Regions from separate parts of the Terrabacter sp. FW104-15G4B genome, predicted to be linked through region 2. Evidence: predicted binding sites of a transcription regulator. Region 2 holds the regulator's gene; the other holds the start of a gene.

Region 1 (10,358 bases), on a different contig from region 2:
CAGGGGCAGCACCGCAGCCTTGACCGGCGCCAGGCGCGGGTCGAGACGCAGCACGACGCGCTTGTCGACCCCGCCCTTGGTGTTGGGCGCCTCGTCCTCGTGGTACGCGTCGACGAGGAAGGTCATGAGCGAGCGCGACAGGCCGGCTGCCGGCTCGATGACGTAGGGGGTGTACTTCTCGCCGGTCTGCTGGTCGAAGTAGACGAGGTCCGTGCCCGAGTGCCTCGAGTGGGTGGACAGGTCGAAGTCGGTGCGGTTGGCGATGCCCTCGAGCTCGCCCCACTCGGAGCCGGCGAAGTTGAAGCGGTACTCGATGTCGACGGTGCGCGTCGAGTAGTGCGAGAGCTTCTCCTTGGCGTGCTCGTAGTGGCGCAGGTTGTCGGGGTTGATGCCGAGGTCGGTGTACCAGCGGGTGCGCTCGTCGATCCAGTACTGGTGCCACTGCTCGTCCTCGCCCGGCTTGACGAAGAACTCCATCTCCATCTGCTCGAACTCGCGCGTGCGGAAGATGAAGTTGCCGGGCGTGATCTCGTTGCGGAAGCTCTTGCCGGTCTGGGCGATGCCGAAGGGCGGCTTCTTGCGCGAGGCCTGCATGACGTTGTTGAAGTTGACGAAGATGCCCTGGGCCGTCTCGGGGCGCAGGTAGTGCAGCCCGGACTCGTCCTCGATGACGCCGAGATAGGTCTTGAGCATCATGTTGAACTCGCGCGGCTCGGTCCACTGGCCCCTGGTGCCGCAGTCGGGGCACACGATGTCGCTCATCGGGATGGAGTCGGGGTCCTCGATGCCCTTCTTCTCCGCGAGCGCCTCCTGGAGGTGGTCCTGGCGGCGGCGGCGGTGGCAGGAGAGGCACTCGACGAGCGGGTCCGTGAAGGTGCCGACGTGACCGGAGGCCACCCACGTCTCGCGCGGGAGGATGATCGAGGAGTCGAGGCCGACGACGTCGTCGCGGCTCGTGACCATGGCCTTCCACCACTGGCGGCGGATATTCTCCTTGAGCTCGACGCCGAGGGGGCCGTAGTCCCAGGCAGACCTGGTGCCTCCGTAGATCTCACCGCTCGGGAAGACGAAGCCCCTGCGCTTGCAGAGGCTGACGACGGTGTCCACGGTGGATGTCTGCTTGGCCATGCGAACAGGTTATCGGGCGGGCGCCACCGCTTTTGCCACGCGTCCGGGGTATGCCGCGGCGTCCCCTAGGCTCGTCGTGTGGCCCTGAGCTTCCGTTCCCGTGTCGAGCACGCCTCCTACCCGTTGATGGAGCGGCTGGCCGCCGTCCCGCGCCCCGTCGCGCTCGGCGTCCTCGTCGTCCTGCTCGCCGTCGGAGTGCTGGCTCCGCGCCCCTTCGGGGGCATCGCCTTCCTCGTGGTGGCGGCCTTCGTCGGCTGGCTCCTCTTCCTGACCTGGCAGCGGCTCACGCTGCCCGAGCGCCTCATGCGTACCGCGGTGCTCGTGCTCGCCCTGGCCGTCGCCGTCGTCAAGATCGTGCCCGGGAGCTGACGTCCGCCCGAGGGGCGGACCAGATTGACAATGATTCTCATCTTCGACAATCATGGTCGGCATGACCGCTCGCCGCTTCCCCTTCACGGGTCTCACCCGTGTCCCTGCGCTTGCCGGCGCGGTCGCGGTCGTCCTCGCGGTCGGTGCGTGCAGCACTGACGCCGCCGGCGCCGGCGCGGCACGGCCGATCGTCACCTCGTTCTACCCGCTGCAGTTCGCGACCCAGCAGATCGTCGGCAGCACCGCTCCGGTGACGGTGCTCACCAAGCCGGGCGCCGAACCCCACGACCTCGAGCTCGCACCGCAGGACATCGGCGGCATGACCAAGGCACGCCTCGTCGTCTACTCCGACGGCTTCCAGCCGGCGGTCGACGAGGCGGTCGGGCTCGTCGACGCGACGAAGGTGCTCGACGTCGCGGACGTCGCGAAGCTGACGCTCGCAGCTCCGGAGGAGGGCAACCACGAGGGCGATGCGGCGACGGTGACCGACGGGCAGGACGCGCACGCCGGGCACGACCACGGCGCCGACGACCCCCACTTCTGGCTCGACCCCGCCCGCTACGCCGCCGTGGCCGAGGCCATCAGCGCACGCCTGTCCACCGACGACCCGGCGAACGCCCCGACGTACAAGGAGAACACCGCCCGCTTCGTCGAGAAGCTGTCGGAGCTCGACGACGAGATGAGGGTGGGTCTCGAACGGTGCCGGATCAAGCAGCTGGTCACGAGCCACGCCGCCTTCGGCTACCTCGCTGCCCGCTACGGCTTCGAGCAGCGAGGCATCACCGGCATCTCGCCGGAGGGCGAGCCCAGCGCGGCGGCCCTCAAGGCGGTCGGGGACCTCGTGACCTCCGCCGGCGTGAGCACCATCTACCAGGAGGCGCTCGTCGAGCCGCACTTCGCACAGACGGTCGCCACCTCGACCGGCGCGAAGGTCGCAACCCTCGACCCCATCGAGGGGATCACCTCCTCCTCGGCCGGCGCCGACTACTTCGAGGTCATGCGCAGCAACCTCGTCACCTTGCGTGAAGGACAGGAGTGCTCATGAGGTCGGCATCGTTGCTGCCGCTACAACCGCCTTCCCCGGACGCGGTCCTCACCCTCCGGGGGGCCGGCTTCGGCTACGGCGAGGGTGCCGTCCTCAGCGACGTCGACCTGTCCATCCGGCGGGGCGAGATCGTGGCGATCGTCGGCCCGAACGGGTCGGGCAAGTCGACGCTGATGAAGGGCGTGCTCGGACTCAACGAGCGGGTCGCCGGCACCGTGACTCTCTTCGGGGTCGACAGCGACGACTTCGAGGACCGGGCCCGGCTCGGCTACGTGCCCCAACGGCATACATTGTCGGCGTCGGTCAGGGCCACCGCCGAGGAGATCGTCGCGACCGGGCGCCTGCCTCGCATCGGCTGGCTGGGACGCCTCCGCGCCACCGACCGGCAGATCGTGGCCCGCTCGCTCGAGGTCGTCGGTCTCGCCGACCGCGCAGCCACCGAGGTGAGCACCCTCTCCGGCGGCCAGCAGCGACGCGTCCTCATCGCCCGTGCCCTCGCCGGCCAGCCGGACGTGCTCATCATGGACGAGCCCACAGCGGGCGTCGACGCCGCGAGCCAGCACGTGCTCGCCGACGTCCTCGACCGCCTCGTCGAGCGCGACGTCACGATGGTCATCGTCACCCACGAGCTCGGAGCGCTCGAGCGGCTGCTCACCCGGATCGTCGTCGTCGACGGCGGGCGTATCCGCTTCGACGGCACACCGCAGGCGTATGCCGCCGCGCGCGACCGCGTCCACCACGACCACGACAGCCACCACCACGACCTCGAGCTCGACGGCCACCACGGTGGGCTCGGCCGCGGACCCCTCGACGCCACCCACACCGACCGGAGGCGACCGTGATCGACCTGCTGACCATCGACTTCATGCAGAGGGCGCTCGTCGCCGCTCTGCTCGTGGGCACCGTCGCGCCGATGGTCGGGATCTTCCTCGTCCAGCGGCGCCTCTCGCTCATCGGTGACGGCATGGGCCACGTCGCCCTCGCCGGTGTCGCGATCGGACTCGTCTCCGGGGCGGCGCCGGTGCTGACGGCGCTCGTGGCAGCGGTGATCGCGGCCGTCGTCATCGAGCTGCTCCGCGCCCGTGGCCGCACCAACGGCGACGTCGCCCTCGCCGTCATCTTCTACGGCGGCATCGCCGGCGGCGTCGTCATCATCAGCAAGTCGTCCAGCGGCACGCCGGCGAACCTCATGAAGTACCTCTTCGGGTCGATCCTGACGACGCAGCGCTCCGACCTCTACGTCTTCGCCGGCCTGGCGCTGCTCATCTCGGTGACCACGTGGGCGTTGCGCCCGCGGCTCTTCGCGGTGGCCAACGACGAGGAGTACGCCCGCGCCGTCGGACTGCCGGTGCTGCCCCTCAACATCGTGCTGGCGGTACTCACGGCCACCACCGTCGTCGTCGCCATGCGGGTCGTCGGACTGCTGCTGATCAGCGCGCTCATGATCGTGCCCAACGCCGCCAGCCAGCTCGTCGCGAAGTCGTTCAGCGGCGGGGTGCGGTGGGCGATCGCGTTCGGGCTGGTGTCCTCGGTCGGCGGTGTGGCTCTCTCGTACCCTCTCAACACGCCCTCGGGGGGCACCATCGTGCTGCTCGCCGTCGGGCTGTTCGTCGTGACGGCCGTCGTCACCGGGGTGATGGCCAGGGCCGGCCGGCGAGGTCACGACGTGGCGGAGACGCATGCGCACGAGCACGGCGTCGAGTGCGGGCATCCGGCGCTCACGCACGGCGACCACGTCGACTACGTCCACGACGGGCACCGGCACGCCGCCCACGAGGGCCACTACGACGAGCACGGCGCGGACCACGACCATGCGGCCGCCGCCGAGGGCGCCGAGCCCGCTCCCGCCACACCCGGCTCGACGAGAGGAACGAGACCATGACGAGCGGCACCAGCATGTCCGCCGGCTCCCGCAGGCCGACCCGCCAGCAGGCCGCCGTCGCCGAGCTGCTCGAACGCTCCGACGACTTCACCTCGGCGCAGACGGTTCACGCCCGGCTGCGCGAGGCCGGCGCCGGCGTCGGGCTCGCGACCGTCTACCGGACGCTCCAGTCGATGGTCGAGGCCGGCACGGTCGACGTGCTGCGCACCGACGACGGTGAGGCCGTCTACCGGGCCTGTTCGACGCACCACCACCACCATCTCGTCTGCCGTGCCTGCGGCCGCACCGTCGAGGTCGAGGGGCCGGCCGTCGAGAAGTGGGCCGACGCCGTGGCGGCCGACCATGGTTTCACGGGCGTGACCCACACCCTGGAGATCTTCGGCACCTGCGCCGACTGCGCCACCTCCTGACGGAATCCGGTCCGGTAGGTCCCGTTCTGGAGCCTTGCGGTCGCGCACCGGGCAGGTCGACCCTGTTGTGGGGGCCCGCCTCTCGGCGGACAGACCGCCTGAGGCATGACGGAGGGGATCGACAATGCTCGGTATCACCAGACGTTCACGGTGGCTGGCCCTGGCAGCCGGGGTGCTCGCCATCGCCATGGGAACCGCGCCCGCCCGGGCGGCGCACCCGCAGGAGCAGATCGTCCTCCCTGGTGCGCAGTCGGCCGAGGGCATCGCGTCCGGCACCGGCACGACGTTCTACGCCGGCGAGCTCTTCACCGGCAACATCTTCCGCGGGGACATCCGCACCGGCAGGGCACGCCTCTTCATCACCGCCCCACCCGGAAGGATGGCCCTCGGCCTGCGCGTCGACGTGCCCCACCGGCTGCTCTTCGTGGCAGGCGGGTTCACGGGCCAGGCCTATGTCTACGACTCGACGACGGGCGCCCGGATCGCAGCCGTGCAGCTGACGACCGCACCCTCGATCATCAATGACGTCGCGGTGACGAACCGCGGCGCGTGGTTCACCGACTCGATGTCGGCCAAGCTCTACTTCATCCCCGTGAGTGCAACGGGCGCCCTCGGGCACGTCCGGACGCTACCCCTGCACGGCCCGGCCGCGGTCGTCGAGCCGGGCTTCAACAACAACGGCATCCAGGCCACCGCTGACGGGTCGACGCTGCTGGTCGCGCACACCAACTTGAGCGCGGTCAACACGGTCAACCCCGTCACCGGCGACAGCGCAACGATCGCGGGCGTCAACGTGCCGAACGTCGACGGCATCCTGCTGGACGGACGCACGCTCTACGTCGTGCAGAACTTCTCCAACCAGGTGGTCGAGTTCAGGCTGGGCGGTGGCCTCGGGTCGGGTCGCGCCATCAAGACCGTGACGAGCAGCAACTTCGAGGTGCCGACGACAGTCGCCCGGTTCGGCGACCGTCTGGCCGTCGTCAACGCCAAGTTCGACACCGGGTTCCCGCCCACGGCAGCCCAGTACGAGGTCAACGTCGTCGACCGCTGAGCGGGGGGCCTGCGTCCACCCAGCCGTACGCTGCCGCCCTCCCGAGCCGGCGCAGAGCTCAGCCGCTGGTGGGCTGGTCGACGGCTCCACCGTAGCGACGGTCGCGAGCGACGTACTCCTCGATCGCAGCCCACAGGTCGCGCCGGTCGTAGTCCGGCCACAGCTGGTTCTGGAAGACCATCTCGGCGTAGGCCGACTGCCACAGCAGGAAGTTGCTCGTGCGCTGCTCACCCGAGCTGCGGACGAAGAGGTCGACGTCCGGCATGGTCGGCTCGTCGAGGTAGCGCTTGACCGTCTTCTCGTCGACAGACCCGGGGCGGAGCCGACCGGCCTTGACGTCATGGGCAATTCGCTGGACTGCGTCGGCGATCTCGGCGCGCCCACCGTAGTTGACGCAGAAGTACAGCGTCAGCCCGGTGTTGTGCTGCGTCAGCTCCTGGGCGATCTCGAGCTCCTTGATGACCGACCGCCACAGGCGAGGCGCCCGCCCCACCCAGCGCATCCGGACCCCCCACTCGTGCAGCTGGTCGCGGCGGCGGCGGATGACGTCGCGGTTGAAGCCCATGAGGAAGCGCACCTCGTCGGGCGACCGGCGCCAGTTCTCGGTCGAGAAGGCGTACGCCGACAGGTGCGTCACGCCGATGTCGATGGCGCCTGCGACGACGTCGAGCAGCGACGCCTCACCCGCCTCGTGGCCTTTGGTCCGCGGCAGTCCGCGCGCGTTGGCCCAGCGGCCGTTGCCGTCCATGACGATCGCGACGTGCTTCGGCATCAGGTGCGCCGGAATGGTGGGCGGCGTCGCGCCGGACGGGTGCGCGTAAGGCTTGGCGTACATGGGTCTCCGGTCGGTAGGGATCGGGTTCGCTGACGGCTCAGAGGCGCTCGACGAGCCGCAGTGACCGCAGGCCTCGCTCGATGTGCCACTGGAGGAAGGCCGAGACCATGCCGTTGCCCTGCAGGCGGTGACGGGCGTCGCTCGCGTCGGCGATGTCCCAGTCACCGGTCAGCAGCGACGCGAGCAGCTGGAAGGTCTCGGGAGCGGGGGCGCTCGAGCCGGGCGGACGGCATACGGAGCAGACGGCGCCGCCGGCCTGCACGTTGAAGGCCCGGTGCGGGCCGGGCGCGCCGCACCTGGCGCAGTCCACGAAGCTCGGCGCCCAGCCGGCCACGGCGAGCGAGCGCAGCAGGTAGGCGTCGAGGACGAGCCCCGGGTCGTGGGACCGTTCGGCGAGGGAGCGCAGCGCGCCGGCCAGCAGGAGGTACTGCTGGGTCTGCGGCTCGTGCTCCTCGGTGAGCTGCAGCGCCGTCTCGAGCATCGAGGTCGCACAGGTGTAGGCCGTGTAGTCGCGGGCGATCGCGTCGCCGTAGGGCGCAAGGGTCTCGACCTGGGTCACGGTGTCGAGGTTGCGGCCCTCGTAGCACTGGACGTCGATGACCATGCCGGGCTCCAGGCGCGAGCCGAAGCGGGACTTCGTGCGCCGCACCCCCTTGGCGACGGCACGGACCCGGCCCCGCGTGCGGGTCAGCATCGTGATGATGCGGTCGGCCTCGCCCAGCTTGTGGGTGCGCAGGACGATCGCCTCGTCACGGTAGAGGGGCATGCCCCCATTCTCCCCCGCCCACCGGCGCGGACGGCACCGCACGCGCCGAACCACGCGACCTCGACTCAACTCTCACGCTCTTCGAACACCCGTTCGACGATTCGGGTTATCGTGGGGGCATGGACCTCTCTCTCCAGGGTTCGCTGCTCGACCTGACCGACGCGATGACGCTGCGCGACGTGGGCACCGGGCTGACCCGACACCACCTGACCCGGGGCGCCTGGGTCGACGTCCGTCCCGGCTGGCTCGCCGCCGGGGACGAGCTCTTCACGGCGCTGCTGCGCGACGTGCCCTGGCACGCCGAGCGCCGCCAGATGTACGACTCCGTCGTCGACGTCCCCCGACTGACGAAGTTCTACGCCGCCGACGAGACGCTCCCCCACCCGATGCTCGTCGAGGCGCGCGAGGCCCTGAGCGCCCACTACGCCCCCGAGCTCGGCGAGCCGTTCGTCACTGCCGGGCTGTGCCTCTACCGCGACGGGCGCGACAGCGTTGCCTGGCACGGCGACCGCATCGGCCGCTCGCGCGACACCGACACGATGATCGCGATCCTCTCGCTCGGGTCAGCGCGCACGCTGGCGCTGCGTCCGCGCGACGGCGGCCCCATCCCCGGCTCGACGGCAAAGCGCTTGCGCTATCCCCTGGGGCATGGTGACCTCGTCGTCATGGGCGGCTCGTGCCAGCGCACGTGGGACCACGCGGTGCCCAAGACCTCCGAACCGATGGGCCCGCGCATCTCCGTGCAGTTCCGCGTCGCGGGCGTCCGCTGACAGAAGGAGTACGTATGCCGTCCAGCCGCTCAGGTGGCTCCCTTCCCTTCCTCGACCATCTCGCGGCCGACTCGGCACGCTTCCGGACGGTGCTGGCGACGGCACCCGCGGACCTCCGCGTGCCCACCTGCCCCGACTGGGACGCCGACGACCTGCTGTGGCACCTCGGCGAGGTCCAGTGGTTCTGGGGCGAGATCGCCGAGCGCGGGCTCACCGACCCGGCCGACCTCGACGCCCTGAACGCGACGCGTGAGCAGCGCCCGACCGACCGCGCCGGACTGCTGGCCTTCTTCGACCGCTCGAGCGAGCGACTGCACCGAGTGCTGGATGGCCTGCCGCCCGAGACGCCGCTGTGGATGTGGTACGACGACGACCAGAGCGCTGGCTACATCCGGCGTCGCCAGGCGCACGAGGCGATGATCCACCGGCTCGACGCCGAGCTGACGGTCGGCGAGCGCACGCCCCTCGACTGCCGCCTCGCCGCGGACGGCGTCGACGAGGCCCTGCGGATCATGCGTGGTCACGAGCCGGAGCCGGACCTGACGCACGAGCCCGTCTCCACGCCGGTGACGATCGCGACCGTCGATGCGTTCCACTCCTGGACGGTGACCCCGGTGCGGGTGACCGGCACGTGGAACGACCGGGAGGTCGACGTGCTCCGCTTCCTCGTCGCAGACGGTCCTGATCAAGCCGCCCAGGCTGAGATCACCGGGTCCGCGGCCGACCTCGACTGCTGGCTCTGGAACCGTCCCGCCGAGGCCGAGATCACCCGGGACGGCGACGCTGCAGCCCTGGCGTCGGTCGATGCCGTCCTCAGCGACTCGATCGACTGACTCGGTCAGCCGCGGCGAGTACGTGCGGGAGCGAGGCGGTCGGCCTGCTGGCGCTTGCGCAGGGCGGTCCCGTGCGGCCTTCGACCTTCGACGTGAGTAACGCAAGGACGCCTCGGCTCGGGGTGCCACTGTCATTCGCGTACCGGCGGCACTCGACGCACCCCTCCCCATCGACGGCCACACGGCATACGGTCGTGTTCTGGCGACCTGAAGGAGCCCTCATGTCTGACCTTGCCACCATCGGCGTGACCGGCCTCGCCGTCATGGGCAGCAACCTCGCCCGCAACCTGGCCCGCCACGGCCACACCGTCGCCCTCCACAACCGCACCTCCGCGAAGACACGGACGCTCATCGAGGAGCACGGTTCCGAGGGCGCGTTCGTGCCGTCGGACTCGACGGAGGAGTTCGTGCAGTCCCTCGAACGGCCCCGCCGGATCATCGTCATGGTCAAGGCCGGAGCACCGACCGACGCCGTCATCGACGAACTCGTGCCGCTCCTCGAGGAGGGCGACATCGTCGTCGACGGCGGCAACGCCCACTTCGCCGACACGCGACGCCGTGAGGCCGGGCTGCGCGAGCACGGCCTGCACTTCGTCGGCACGGGCATCTCGGGTGGGGAGGTCGGAGCCCTCGAGGGTCCGTCGATCATGCCGGGGGGGTCGAAGGAGGCGTATGCCGCCCTCGGCCCGATCCTCGAGTCCATCGCCGCGCAGGTGGACGGCGAGCCGTGCTGCGCCTGGATGGGTCCTGACGGCGCCGGCCACCTCGTCAAGATGGTCCACAACGGCATCGAGTACGCCGACATGCAGTTCATCGCGGAGGCCTACGACCTGTTGTCCGCCGCAGGGCTGTCTGCGGCGGAGGCTGCCGACGTCTTCCGCGAGTGGAACTCCGGTGAGCTGGACTCGTTCCTCATCGAGCTGACCGCCGAGGTCCTCGCGCAGGTCGACTCCGTCACCGGCGTGCCACTCGTCGACGTCATCGTCGACGCCGCCGAGCAGAAGGGCACCGGCCGGTGGACGGTGCAGACCGCGCTCGAGCTGGGTGTGCCCGTGTCGACCATCGCCGAGTCGGTCTTCGCCCGGTCGGGGTCGGGTGACCTCGACGTTCGCACGGCGGCGCGCGGCGTCCTCGTGGGGCCCGACCGCGTCGTGTCCGTCTCGGACCGCCGGCAGTTCGTCGACGACGTGCGCGACGCCCTGTGGTCGTCCAAGGTCGTCGCCTACGCGCAGGGGCTCGAGCAGATTCGCAAGGCGAGCGAGGAGTACG
Region 2 (10,358 bases):
TCACCGCCACGGCGAGCGACGGCGAGACCGGCGTCGCGAACGTCGTCGTGCAGTACCTCGCCAACGGCGGCAGCTCCTGGGCGACCATCTGCACCGCCACCTTCGCGCCCTACAGCTGCGCGTGGAACACCAGGAACGTCGCCGACGGCGGCTACGACCTGCGCGCCGTCGCGACCGACAACGCCGGCTACGCCACCACGTCGGCCACGGTCACCACGATCGTCGCCAACAACCTGCTCGTCGTCCTCTCCTCCCCCGGCGACATCGTGCGCGGGTCGGTGCCCCTGCAGACGACCCTCTACAACGCCGGCTCCGTCCTCTACACGGTGCGCGTGGAGTATGCCGTCGCCGGGTCCGGGAAGTGGACGACCCTCTGCACCGGGCTGGTCGCCCCCTACCCCTGCACCTGGGCCACGACCGGCGTGGCCGCCGGATACTACGACCTGCGCTCGTCCGCCATCTTCGGCACGACGACGACCTACTCCGCCGTGGTCCCCGACGTGCTCGTCGACAATGCGGCGCCGACCACGACGATGAGCGACCCGGGGACCCCGCTGCGCGGCACCGTGACGCTCTCGGCCACCGCGGCCGACGCCGACTCCGGCATCGCGTCGCTGAAGATCCAGATGGCCGTCTCAGGGTCGAGCACGTGGAGCGACGTGTGCACGAACGCCAGCTCGCCGGCCTCGTGCCGCTACGACACGACGAAGATCGCCGACGGCACGTATGCGTTCCGTTCGGTGGCGACCGACGCCGCCGGCAACGCCACGACGTCCAACGCCGTGACCGGCCGGGTCGTCGACAACACCGTCTCGTCGATCTCCATGGAGGACCCGGGTGCCTACCTGAGCGGCTCGGTGACCCTCAACGCCACCGCAAGCTCCTCCGCCGGCGTCGTGTCGGTCCGCATCCAGCGTGCCGCCAACGGCACGTCGACCTGGACCGACGTCTGCACCGACACGACCTCGCCCTACACCTGTACCTTCGACACCACGGCAGTCACGGACGGGGCCTACGACTTCCGCGCCACCCTGCTCGACGGCAAGTCGGTGCAGGCCACCTCGTTGGTCGTCAGTGCGCGACGGGTCGACAACACCCCCCTGCGCGGCGCCGACGTCCAGGCCGCCAACGGCGGCACGACCGTGGGGCGCCTGGAGTCCGGTGACACGCTGGTGCTCACCTACAACGACCTCATCACCCTCGACTCTGTCACCCCGGGGTGGACCGGGACGTCCACGGCCGTCACCGTGCGACTGCGTGACGGCAACCTGCTGGGCCTGGGCAACACCGGCGACACCGTGGACGTGCTGAAGGGCCAGTCGGCCGTGAACCTCGGGTCGGTCAACCTCAAGCAGGAGTACGTCAAGGCGAGCAAGACGGTGAACGTCGCCGCCACCATGACCGCCGCGACCGTGAAGGTCAACGGTGTGGACGCCACCCAGGTGACCCTGACGCTCGGCGCCGTCACGGGCAACAGCTCGCTGCGCAACTCCACCACCGCGGCCACGATGGTGTGGACCCCCTCGACGTCCGTCCTCGACCGACTCGGCCGCGCCGGCTCCGGCGTGCCGGTCAGCGAGACCGGCACCCTCGACCGAGACTTCTGACCGGCGGACACGATGGACGCCCTCAGCCCCGGCAACCGTGCAGCTCGCACGGGCGACCCTATGCTCACCCAAATGGTGGCCCAACTGCTCATCGTGGAGGACGACGACGGCATCGCGATGCCCCTGACCCGAACCCTGGAGCGGGAGGGGTATGCCGTCCAGCGGGTCGACAACGGCACCGAGGCCATCGCGCGTGTCGGCACCGACCACGTCGACCTCGTCATCCTCGACCTGGGCCTGCCCGACCTCGACGGGCTCGAGGTCTGCCGCACCGTGCGCGCCGCCGGCTACCACGGGGGCATCCTCATCCTCACCGCCCGGGGCGGCGAGCTCGACCGTGTCGTCGGGCTCGACGTCGGCGCGGACGACTACCTCTCCAAGCCCTTCGGCCTCTCGGAGCTGCTGGCGCGCGCCCGCGCCCTGCTTCGTCGGACCAACCGCGACGTGCGCGGTGCCGACGCGGCTCCCCTCTTCCCCTCGAGGTCGGGCCCTGCCGCGCCCGCGGACCCTGCTGCACCCCCCGTCCAGGAGGGCACCGCCGAGCCAGTTGCCGCCTACCTGCCGGGTGACCGCGCTCCTTTGTCGTCCGGCGCGCTCGAGCCCCTGCGCGTGGATCCTTCCTCGCGCCGCGCCTGGGTGAGTGGGGATGAGATCTTCCTGACCTCCAAGGAGTTCGACGTGCTCGCCCTGCTCGACTCCGAGCGAGGGTCGGTCTTCACCCGCGAGCGCCTGATGGACGAGGTGTGGGACGAGAACTGGTTCGGCTCGACCAAGACGCTCGACGTGACGGTCGGCCGCCTGCGACAGAAGCTGGCCGACGACTCCTCCTCGGTCCGTGTGGTCAGCGTGCGGGGTGTGGGCTTCCGACTCGAGGCCGGAACCACCGATGCGTAGGCGTCTCGTCGCCTCCTTCGTCGGGCTGACCGCCCTGGTGATCGTGCTCTACGGCGTGCCTCGTGCCTGGTTCGTCGCCGACCTCGTCGGGGCATCCCAGCAGGAGCTGCTCGAGCGCACCGCCGACCTCACAGGCCTGCTCCTCGACGAGCACCAGACGCACGACCCCGCCGCCACGGCCGCCCTGCTGGCGCGGGCCGTCTCGCCGGGTGACGTGGCCCTCTACACAGCCGTCGACGGCACGACCGTGCGCGCCGGCGACGCCCCCGACACCGAGGGCGACTCCCTCTCGGCCACGCGCCCCGTCGCCAGCGGCGGCACCCTGGTCCTCCTGCGGTCACAGGCCGCGCTGAGGGCGCGTGTCCTCGGGGCGTTGACGCCGCTGCTCATCATCGGAGTCGCCCTGCTCGTTGCGGCAGCCGGTGCGGGTCTGGTGCTGGCCCGGCGGCTGTCCCGGCCCTTCCAGTCGCTCGCCGTCGCCGCCGGCGGCCTCGGACGGGGCGACTTCCGAATCCCTCCCGCGCGCTCGTCGGTGCCTGAGGCCGATGCCATCGCACAGGCGCTGCAGGACAGCGGCCAACGCCTCGAGGTGATGCTGGCGCGGGAGCGCAGCTTCGCCGAGGTCGCCTCGCACGAGCTGCGGACACCGCTCACGGCGCTGCGGCTCGACTTGGAGGACCTCACGCTCTGGCGCGAGACACCGCCCGCAGTGGCAGTCCAGCTGCGCTCGTCGCTCGCGGAGGTCGACCGGCTCTCGGCGGCCATCACCGCGCTGCTCGAGCGCTCGGACCTCGAGCGCACGAGGGACGCCCAGGATCTCGACCTCGAGGCCGTGGTGGCGCAGGCAGTCAAGCGCTGGCAGCCGGCGACCGGCGAACCGCACGTCGTGCACACCCCCTCGGGCACGGTGCCGGTGCATCTACCGCGTGTCGCACTGGAGCAGACACTCGACGCCCTCATCTCGGGCGCACTGGGCGCAGTCGAGCGCCCGACCGGCGGCGGGGACCGCCCCGGACGGGTCCGGTTGACCACCATCGACGCCGGGTCCCACGCGCGCATCGAGGTGACCTGTGAGGGCGGCGGGGGCCAGACCGCCTGGGGCGCCGACGTGGCCGGGGCTCGGGAGCTGGCCAGCCTCTTCGACGGGCGGGTCGTCACCGCCACCGACCACCGCGCGGCGGTCAGCCTGATCGTGCCGGTGGGTGAGCCGGCCGCCTCGTCGCCGCGGGCCTCCGCCTGACGACACGCCTGACCGCCCCCGCCCGCACTCCTGGGCCACGGCTGCCTCGCGGCAGTTCGAGACGGTCAAAAAGCGTCGATCTGTCACAATGCGGTCAAACCGACAGGGGGCAACGATCATGGAAGACCTGCGCGAGGCCGTGCGGCCGGCGTCGAGGGTGAGGAGCAACCCCGATCCGAGCCGGGAGGAACAGCTGCGACGCTACGACGTCCTCGGGCACGCGCCAGGTCGCGACCTGCAGGCGCTCGTCGACCTCGCCGCACAGATCTGCGAGGTCCCCAACGCCGCCATCAACCTGATCAGCGCCACCGAGCAGCACCAGATCGCCACGGCCGGCTTCGAACCCTCGATCTGTGCACGCGCCGACTCCATGTGCGCCGCCCTGCTCGAGGACAGCAACGTCGTGCTGGTCCCCGACGCCAGCGCAGACCACCGCTTCCAGGACAACCCCTTCGTGACCGGTCGCATCGGCGAGGTCCGCTTCTACGCCTCGGCGCCCCTCATCACGCCGCAGGACGTCGTCATCGGCCGGCTCTGCGTCTTCGACGACCGGCCGCGCACCCTCTCACCGGAGCGGGAGGCCACCCTCACCGTCCTGGCCGAACGCGTCGTCGACATCCTCGAGCTGCGCCTGCGCGAGCGGGAGCTGGAGGCCTCGCTCGCGGCCCTGACCGCCGCCCGTGACGACCTGCACCGGTCCAACGAGCTCCTCTCGCTCTTCGCCGGTCAGATCAGCCACGACCTGCGCACCCCGCTGTCGGCGATCATGGCCAGCGCCGAGCTGCTCTCCCAGGAGCCCGCGGTCGCCCAGGACCCCGCCCTCGAGCGTCTTGCCCTGACGGCCTTTCGGGCCTCCGGCCGGATGGCCGGCATGATCGACGCCATCCTCGACTTCGCCCTCGTCGGCGCCAAGCTGCAGATTGAGGAGGCTGACCTCAACGACGTGCTCGGGGGCGTGCTCGAGGACCTGACGCCGATGCTCCGAGCCCAGCGCGCCCGAGTCCGGCCGGACGACCTGCCTGTCGTGCAGGTGGACCAACAGCAGCTGTATGCCGTCCTGCTCAACCTGCTGACGAACGCCGTGAAGTTCGCGCGGCCGGCCGTTGACCCGGTCATCGAGGTCAGCTCGCGTCGTGAGAAGACGGGGTGGCGGGTGAGTGTGCGCGACAACGGGATCGGCATCGCACCCGAGCACCGCGACAAGGCGTTCGCGCTGTTCGGACGTGTGGGCGGCTCCGTCGAGGGCAGCGGCGTCGGGCTCGCCACCGCGAGGCGGATCGTCGAGGCGCACGGCGGGGCGATGGGGATCGAGCAGGCCGATCCGCACGGAACCATTGTCTGGTTCACCCTTCCGGAGCGCGACCTCGCCCCGAGCCGCCACTGAGCCGGTCCTGTACCGGCGAGGGCGCCGACGATGACGATGACGACGGCGTCTGCGCAGCGGCGATCCACAGTGCAACGAGGGCGACGACGAAGGCGATCGGCGCCCGCAGGTCGATGACGACTGCCCGGAGGAGCATCGCGGCGACGGACCACTCGAGCGACCCGTCGTTCATCGATGCCCGGAAGCCGGCCGCGCCCGAGGCGGCCGCACCGTCGAGCACCAGTGCGACGGCGAGGACCCCGACGTGGGCCAGCGCTGCGCCGGCGGCCCACCTCAGCCGGTCCAGCGTCCGGACCGGTGGCGGACATCGGATCACCGCCACGGCCAGCACCGCGCCGAACGCCGCCACCGCGAGGAGCACCGGCGACGCCAGCCCGACGAGCAGGCCGTCGGCGGCGGCCCTGCCTCCGTCCGAAACCCACCCCACGGCCATGAGAGGCACAGTCTGAAGCACCAGGAGCGTGAGCCCGGCCGCAATGACGATCCGTTCACGGCGGCTCACGGGACGAGCCTGGGCCAGCGCAGCGGGTCGGTGCCCAGGCTCGGGCCCGTCGTGTGGCAGGCGCGCTCATCCGCGCCCTGCAGGACCCGCAGGTCCGGCCGACCCGCCGCGATGACGACGAGGTTGCGCGCGCTGTCGGTGCCGGCTCGGAGGTAGTCGGAGTGGCCGGTGGAGGTGCGGCCGGCGTCGACGAACTCCGATCTCGGGTGCAGCCAGTGGTTGCACCCCGAGCCGGTCTGCTTGAGCGCGAACGTCGACAGGCGGGTGGCCCCACGGACGTCGGCGGCGCGGGTGCCGTGGACCATCCAGCCGTAGCTGAAGACGTCGTCGCCCACGGCGCCGAGGACGTTGAGGGCACCGGGCTTGAGCGCCGTCCGCGACACGTCGGAGAAGGGAAGCCCCGGCGCGCCGAAGACGGCAACGTCGTCCACGGCGCTGGTGCGCAACGAGGCGAACCCGGCGAGAGTGGCGCCGTAGGAGTGGGCCCACACCGTCTGGTGGGCGGGACGGTCGCGGGCTGCCTCCAGGCCGGTCACGAAGTCGGCGAGGGCGCCGGCATTGTCGCGAGCGATCGTGGCGTTGAGCACGCTCCGGTCGACGGGCCCGATGATCTCGTGGACCTGAGGCGCGTCGTAGCCCATCCACGTCACGACGGCGACATCGTCGCCACCCGCCACCGCCCTCGCCTCACCGCGCATCCGCACGAAGGTGTCGTCGTAGCGCCGCAGGTCGGTGCCGACCATCGTCGAAAGCCCTCCGACGAACGTCACGACGTGCTCCGCCCGGTCGACGTCGCCGAGCGACACCACCGCCTTGACGTCGAGCCCGCTGGTGTCCAGGAGCATCAGCCGTCGCTGTCCTCCGTCACGCCGGGCGAGGACCTCGCGAACAGCCTGCAGGGCGGCGACGTGCTCCGCCGCCCGCGTGCGCTCCGCGGCATTGGTCGGCGACGCGGCACGCTCCGCCGCCAGGGCGCGCGCCTGGGCGGCCCTCTCCGCTCGCGCCAGCAACGTGAGGTTGGCCTCGTGTCGAGCCGAGGCGGGCACGCCGTCGCGCGCCCCCACCCACTCCGGACGGTCGCGAATAACCGTTCGCCGCTCCTCCTGCGTGAGCGAACGCCACCAGGCCGCGGACGCGAAGACGAGAGACCCCGGGCCGCCAGCGCCGGAGACCGGAGGACGCGAGAGATCTGGCACCGCGCGGGCTGCGACGTCCTCGGCGCCCGGCGCGCCTCGCGCCGCCGACAGCAGCGCGCGCAGCAGCTGTGCGTCGGTTTCGCCGGCGGCGTCGAGGGCCTGGGCCAGACACGCGTGGACCTCTTGCCTGAGCAGCGCGTCGAGCCGTGTCCGGTGCGCTTGCGCCAGGGGGTCCTCGAGAGTGGACCGGACCGGAAGGAACAGCTGTCCGTCATCGTCCACCCACGCTCCCTCCGAGGCAGCCCGCCGATCTGCGCGGTGCACCAGGTCGATCGCGGACTGAAGCCGGCCGGCGGCGCTGCCGACGGCGTGCCCACTCTGCGCGAGGCTGGCCGCGAGGTCACCGAGACCCGCGGCGACGAGCCCGTAGCGATCGGCTGCGGCCGAGGAGGCAGCACCAGTCCAGCGCGGGGCGGCGGCACGACGCCAGAGGACTACCTGCGCCAGGCCGAGGACGCGGCGCCGCCGGTCCTCCAGTCGCCGGCTCACCTCGAGAAGGGCCTGCGGGCGGCTGGCGCGGAGGCTCCGGACCGACATGGTGGTCGCAGCTGCGAGCGCGGTCACGCCGAGCCTCCGCCAGCACCGGACACTACCTGACGAGCCGAGCGCTCCACGGCCTGGTACGCGTCGGCCGCGACGACGAGGGAACGTCCGAGCTCCTTCAGAACCCAGCGCGTCCCGGCGAGCCGAGCCTCCCAGGCAGCTGCGACCTGGGCGAGTCCGGCCGCGGTGCGGCCGCCCGGTACAGCCGCCGCGATCGCGCGGAGGTCGTCGGTCAGCGCGAGGCGCTGCACCTGCGCCAATGCCTCGTCCACGGATGTTGCGGCGTCTCGCAGCGCCGCTGTGTCCACCTCATACCGCATCCCCTGCTCCTTCCGAGAACAGCACGGTAGGACGCTGGATCGCGGCTCGATGCCCGTCGTCCACAGGGCTCGTCGGGGGCGGCGCCGCCTCCCGGGCCCCAACCCCGTAGGGCCACCCCGACAAGCAGAACGCCGCACCCCTGTCAGGAGTGCGGCGCTCTGGGCCGTAGCGGCGGGGTCGAAGCGCCGCTACCGCCAGCCGCTGGAGGTGGAGCCAACGCGGCCGTTTGGGGGTCAGGGGGACGCGGCCGCGTGTCGCGCCTGCGTCCGGTGCACCGACCCGATGATCGATGGGTCAGGGTGACGGCACCACGAGCTGCTGGCCGGCGTGCACCTGGGACGAGCTGAGGGCGTTGGCCACCTGGATCTGGACGACGCCTTCGGAGACCGGCAACCCGGGGAGCTCTCGAGCCGCGATGCCCGACAGCGTCTGCCCCTGCCCGACGGTGACGACGCGCGGATCGCCGCTGGCCGACGCGAGCTGGCCGGCGAGACCGACGCCGAGCAGGGCGATGACCATGGCGACGAGCAGGGTCACCGTGAGACGCCCGAACCGGGTGAGGCGCATCGGGGGCTGGGCCGCCCGAGCGGCACGAACTGCCCTGGGGCCCGTGGGCACCAGCACGAGGTGAGGGCGCTCGTCGACACGTGGGTGTGCCGGCCCCTCGGTGTGCGGCTGTCGAACGGCCTCGAGGACGATGGCGCTCATGATGACCTCCCCTTGCTCCAGATCCGGCGAACATGTGTTCGATAGAACGTCTGTACGATTTTTAGCACGGATGTGCGATGAAGTCGAGACACGCCTCGAACACGTGTTTGGCAACTGTGTTCGAACCTCGTAGTCTTTCCTCACACCACAGACCTCACCAGCCACCACTGACACTGGCCGTGCACGCCGGCGACGGAGGGGACCTGACGAGCCGACGAGAGGGACACCATGGGCGTCACCGAGCTTCCCGACCGTGAGACCGGAGACGGGCTCACCGTGCGCCAGCGGCGCGTGCTCGAGGTCATCCGCAACTCCGTCGACCGCCGGGGATACCCGCCGAGCATGCGCGAGATCGGCGACGCCGTGGGGCTGGCCAGCCCGTCGAGCGTCTCCCACCAGCTCAACGCCCTGGTCGCCAAGGGCTACCTGCGGCGCGACCCCAACCGGCCGCGCGCCCTCGAGGTCGTGTCCCCGGACGCCAAGGCCGAGGAGCTCGGCTACCGCGGCGGCGACGCGACGCCTCCGCGTCCGCGCGGCGACCAGTACGACACCGAGACCGGCTCCGGTGACGCACGCCCCGAGGCGTCCTACGTGCCGGTGCTCGGCCAGATCGCCGCCGGTGTGCCGATCACGGCCGAGGAGGTCGTCGAGGACGTCTTCCCGCTGCCCAAGCAGCTCGTCGGCGAGGGAGACCTGTTCCTGCTCAAGGTCAACGGCGACTCCATGGTCGAGGCCGCCATCTGTGACGGCGACTGGGTCGTCGTGCGCCAGCAGCAACACGCCGACAACGGCGACGTCGTCGCCGCCATGCTCGACAACGAGGCAACCGTCAAGACGTTCAAGCGCACAGACGGGCACGTGTGGCTGATGCCGCACAACCCCGACTTCTCCCCCATCGACGGTGACCATGCCACGATCCTCGGCAAGGTGACGGCGGTCCTGCGCCGCATCTGAGCGACCCCAAGCCCCCGACGACCGACGACGTATGCCGCCCGCGCCCGTTCGCGCCGCCGGCTTCGGCGTTCCTCCGGCGGGCGTATCGGGCGGGACGACTGCAGACTCTGACCAGTGAGTCCTGCGAAGGAGAGCGCCATGGCACCCGGGCGAACCCGAGACGTCGTCTTCACCTACCGCTATCTGCGCGGGGCGATGATCGCCCTGCTCCTCATGCTGCTGCTCTCCGTCGGCTACGAGTGGTGGTGGGAGACCGCCCACTCGTGCTGGCTCGGTTCCATCAGCGCCTACTACTACACGCCCGCACGCACCGTCTTCGTCGGCTCGCTCTGCGCGCTCGGGGCCAACCTGATCGCCTACAAGGGCCATTCCCCCGAGGAGGACGTGCTGCTCGACTTCTCGGGCTTGATGGCCTTCGTCGTCGCCATGGTGCCGACGGTGCCGGACGGACGGTGCGGGCCGAACGCGTACACCCAGACGCCTGCCGAGATCGCGGCGGCCGTGCGCAACAACGTCTGGTCGCTCGTCGTCGTGGCGGTCGTCGCCGCCATCGTGGTCACCTGGCTCAAGCATGGCGATTCGGTGCGCGACCGGTCCGAGCGGCCCACCGTGCGCTCGATGGTCGTCACGGCCACCTGCGGCGCGGTGCTGCTCGGCGAGCTCGCCCTCTTCCTCGTCCTACGTGATCGCTTCATCGCGGTGAGCCACGGCATCGCCGCCGGCACGATGGTGGCCGGCGTCATCGCCGTCATGGTCTTCAGCGCGCTGCGCGCCGGGGAACGGCACGCAGGGGCCGCCGGTCGGGACGGCGCCACCTACAAGCGCATCTACATCGCGATCGCGCTCGCGCTGGCCGTCGCGCTCGGCGTGAGCGTGGTGACTGCCGTCACGGTGAGCGGCTTCGACCACCTCGTCCTCATCGCGGAGGTCATCATCATCGTGCTCTTCGCCGTCTACTGGGCAGTGCAGACCAAGGAGCTCTGGGACCTCCGCGACGATGACGGCACCG

The links. Region 2 encodes LexA, which represses DNA repair genes until DNA is damaged. Its sites were predicted from a motif close to TCGAACANNTGTTCGA; they were not measured.
Region 1: the regulator LexA is predicted to act here: its motif matches at 7,568-7,583, upstream of AC3WRT_RS13580 (alpha-ketoglutarate-dependent dioxygenase AlkB).

What each region holds. Positions count from the first base shown of each region.
Region 1 is NZ_JBYTCI010000016.1:61,071-71,428, reverse strand. Features, by position in the region: gene AC3WRT_RS13625 (glycine--tRNA ligase) at 1-1,128, opposite strand, end outside; gene AC3WRT_RS13620 (DUF6703 family protein) at 1,207-1,497, shown strand; gene AC3WRT_RS13615 (metal ABC transporter substrate-binding protein) at 1,559-2,542, shown strand; gene AC3WRT_RS13610 (metal ABC transporter ATP-binding protein) at 2,539-3,384, shown strand; gene AC3WRT_RS13605 (metal ABC transporter permease) at 3,381-4,424, shown strand; gene AC3WRT_RS13600 (Fur family transcriptional regulator) at 4,421-4,834, shown strand; gene AC3WRT_RS13595 (NHL repeat-containing protein) at 4,959-5,885, shown strand; gene AC3WRT_RS13590 (isoprenyl transferase) at 5,944-6,720, opposite strand; gene recO (DNA repair protein RecO) at 6,758-7,486, opposite strand; gene AC3WRT_RS13580 (alpha-ketoglutarate-dependent dioxygenase AlkB) at 7,606-8,256, shown strand; gene AC3WRT_RS13575 (maleylpyruvate isomerase family mycothiol-dependent enzyme) at 8,271-9,089, shown strand; gene gnd (NADP-dependent phosphogluconate dehydrogenase) at 9,311-10,358, shown strand, end outside.
Region 2 is NZ_JBYTCI010000017.1:37,202-47,559, forward strand. Features, by position in the region: gene AC3WRT_RS13880 (Ig-like domain-containing protein) at 1-1,607, shown strand, start outside; gene AC3WRT_RS13885 (response regulator transcription factor) at 1,680-2,501, shown strand; gene AC3WRT_RS13890 (sensor histidine kinase) at 2,494-3,741, shown strand; gene AC3WRT_RS13895 (sensor histidine kinase) at 3,860-5,125, shown strand; gene AC3WRT_RS13900 (hypothetical protein) at 5,085-5,627, opposite strand; gene AC3WRT_RS13905 (alpha/beta hydrolase) at 5,624-7,387, opposite strand; gene AC3WRT_RS13910 (hypothetical protein) at 7,384-7,686, opposite strand; gene AC3WRT_RS13915 (LysM peptidoglycan-binding domain-containing protein) at 7,982-8,395, opposite strand; gene lexA (transcriptional repressor LexA) at 8,624-9,349, shown strand; gene AC3WRT_RS13925 (hypothetical protein) at 9,488-10,358, shown strand, end outside.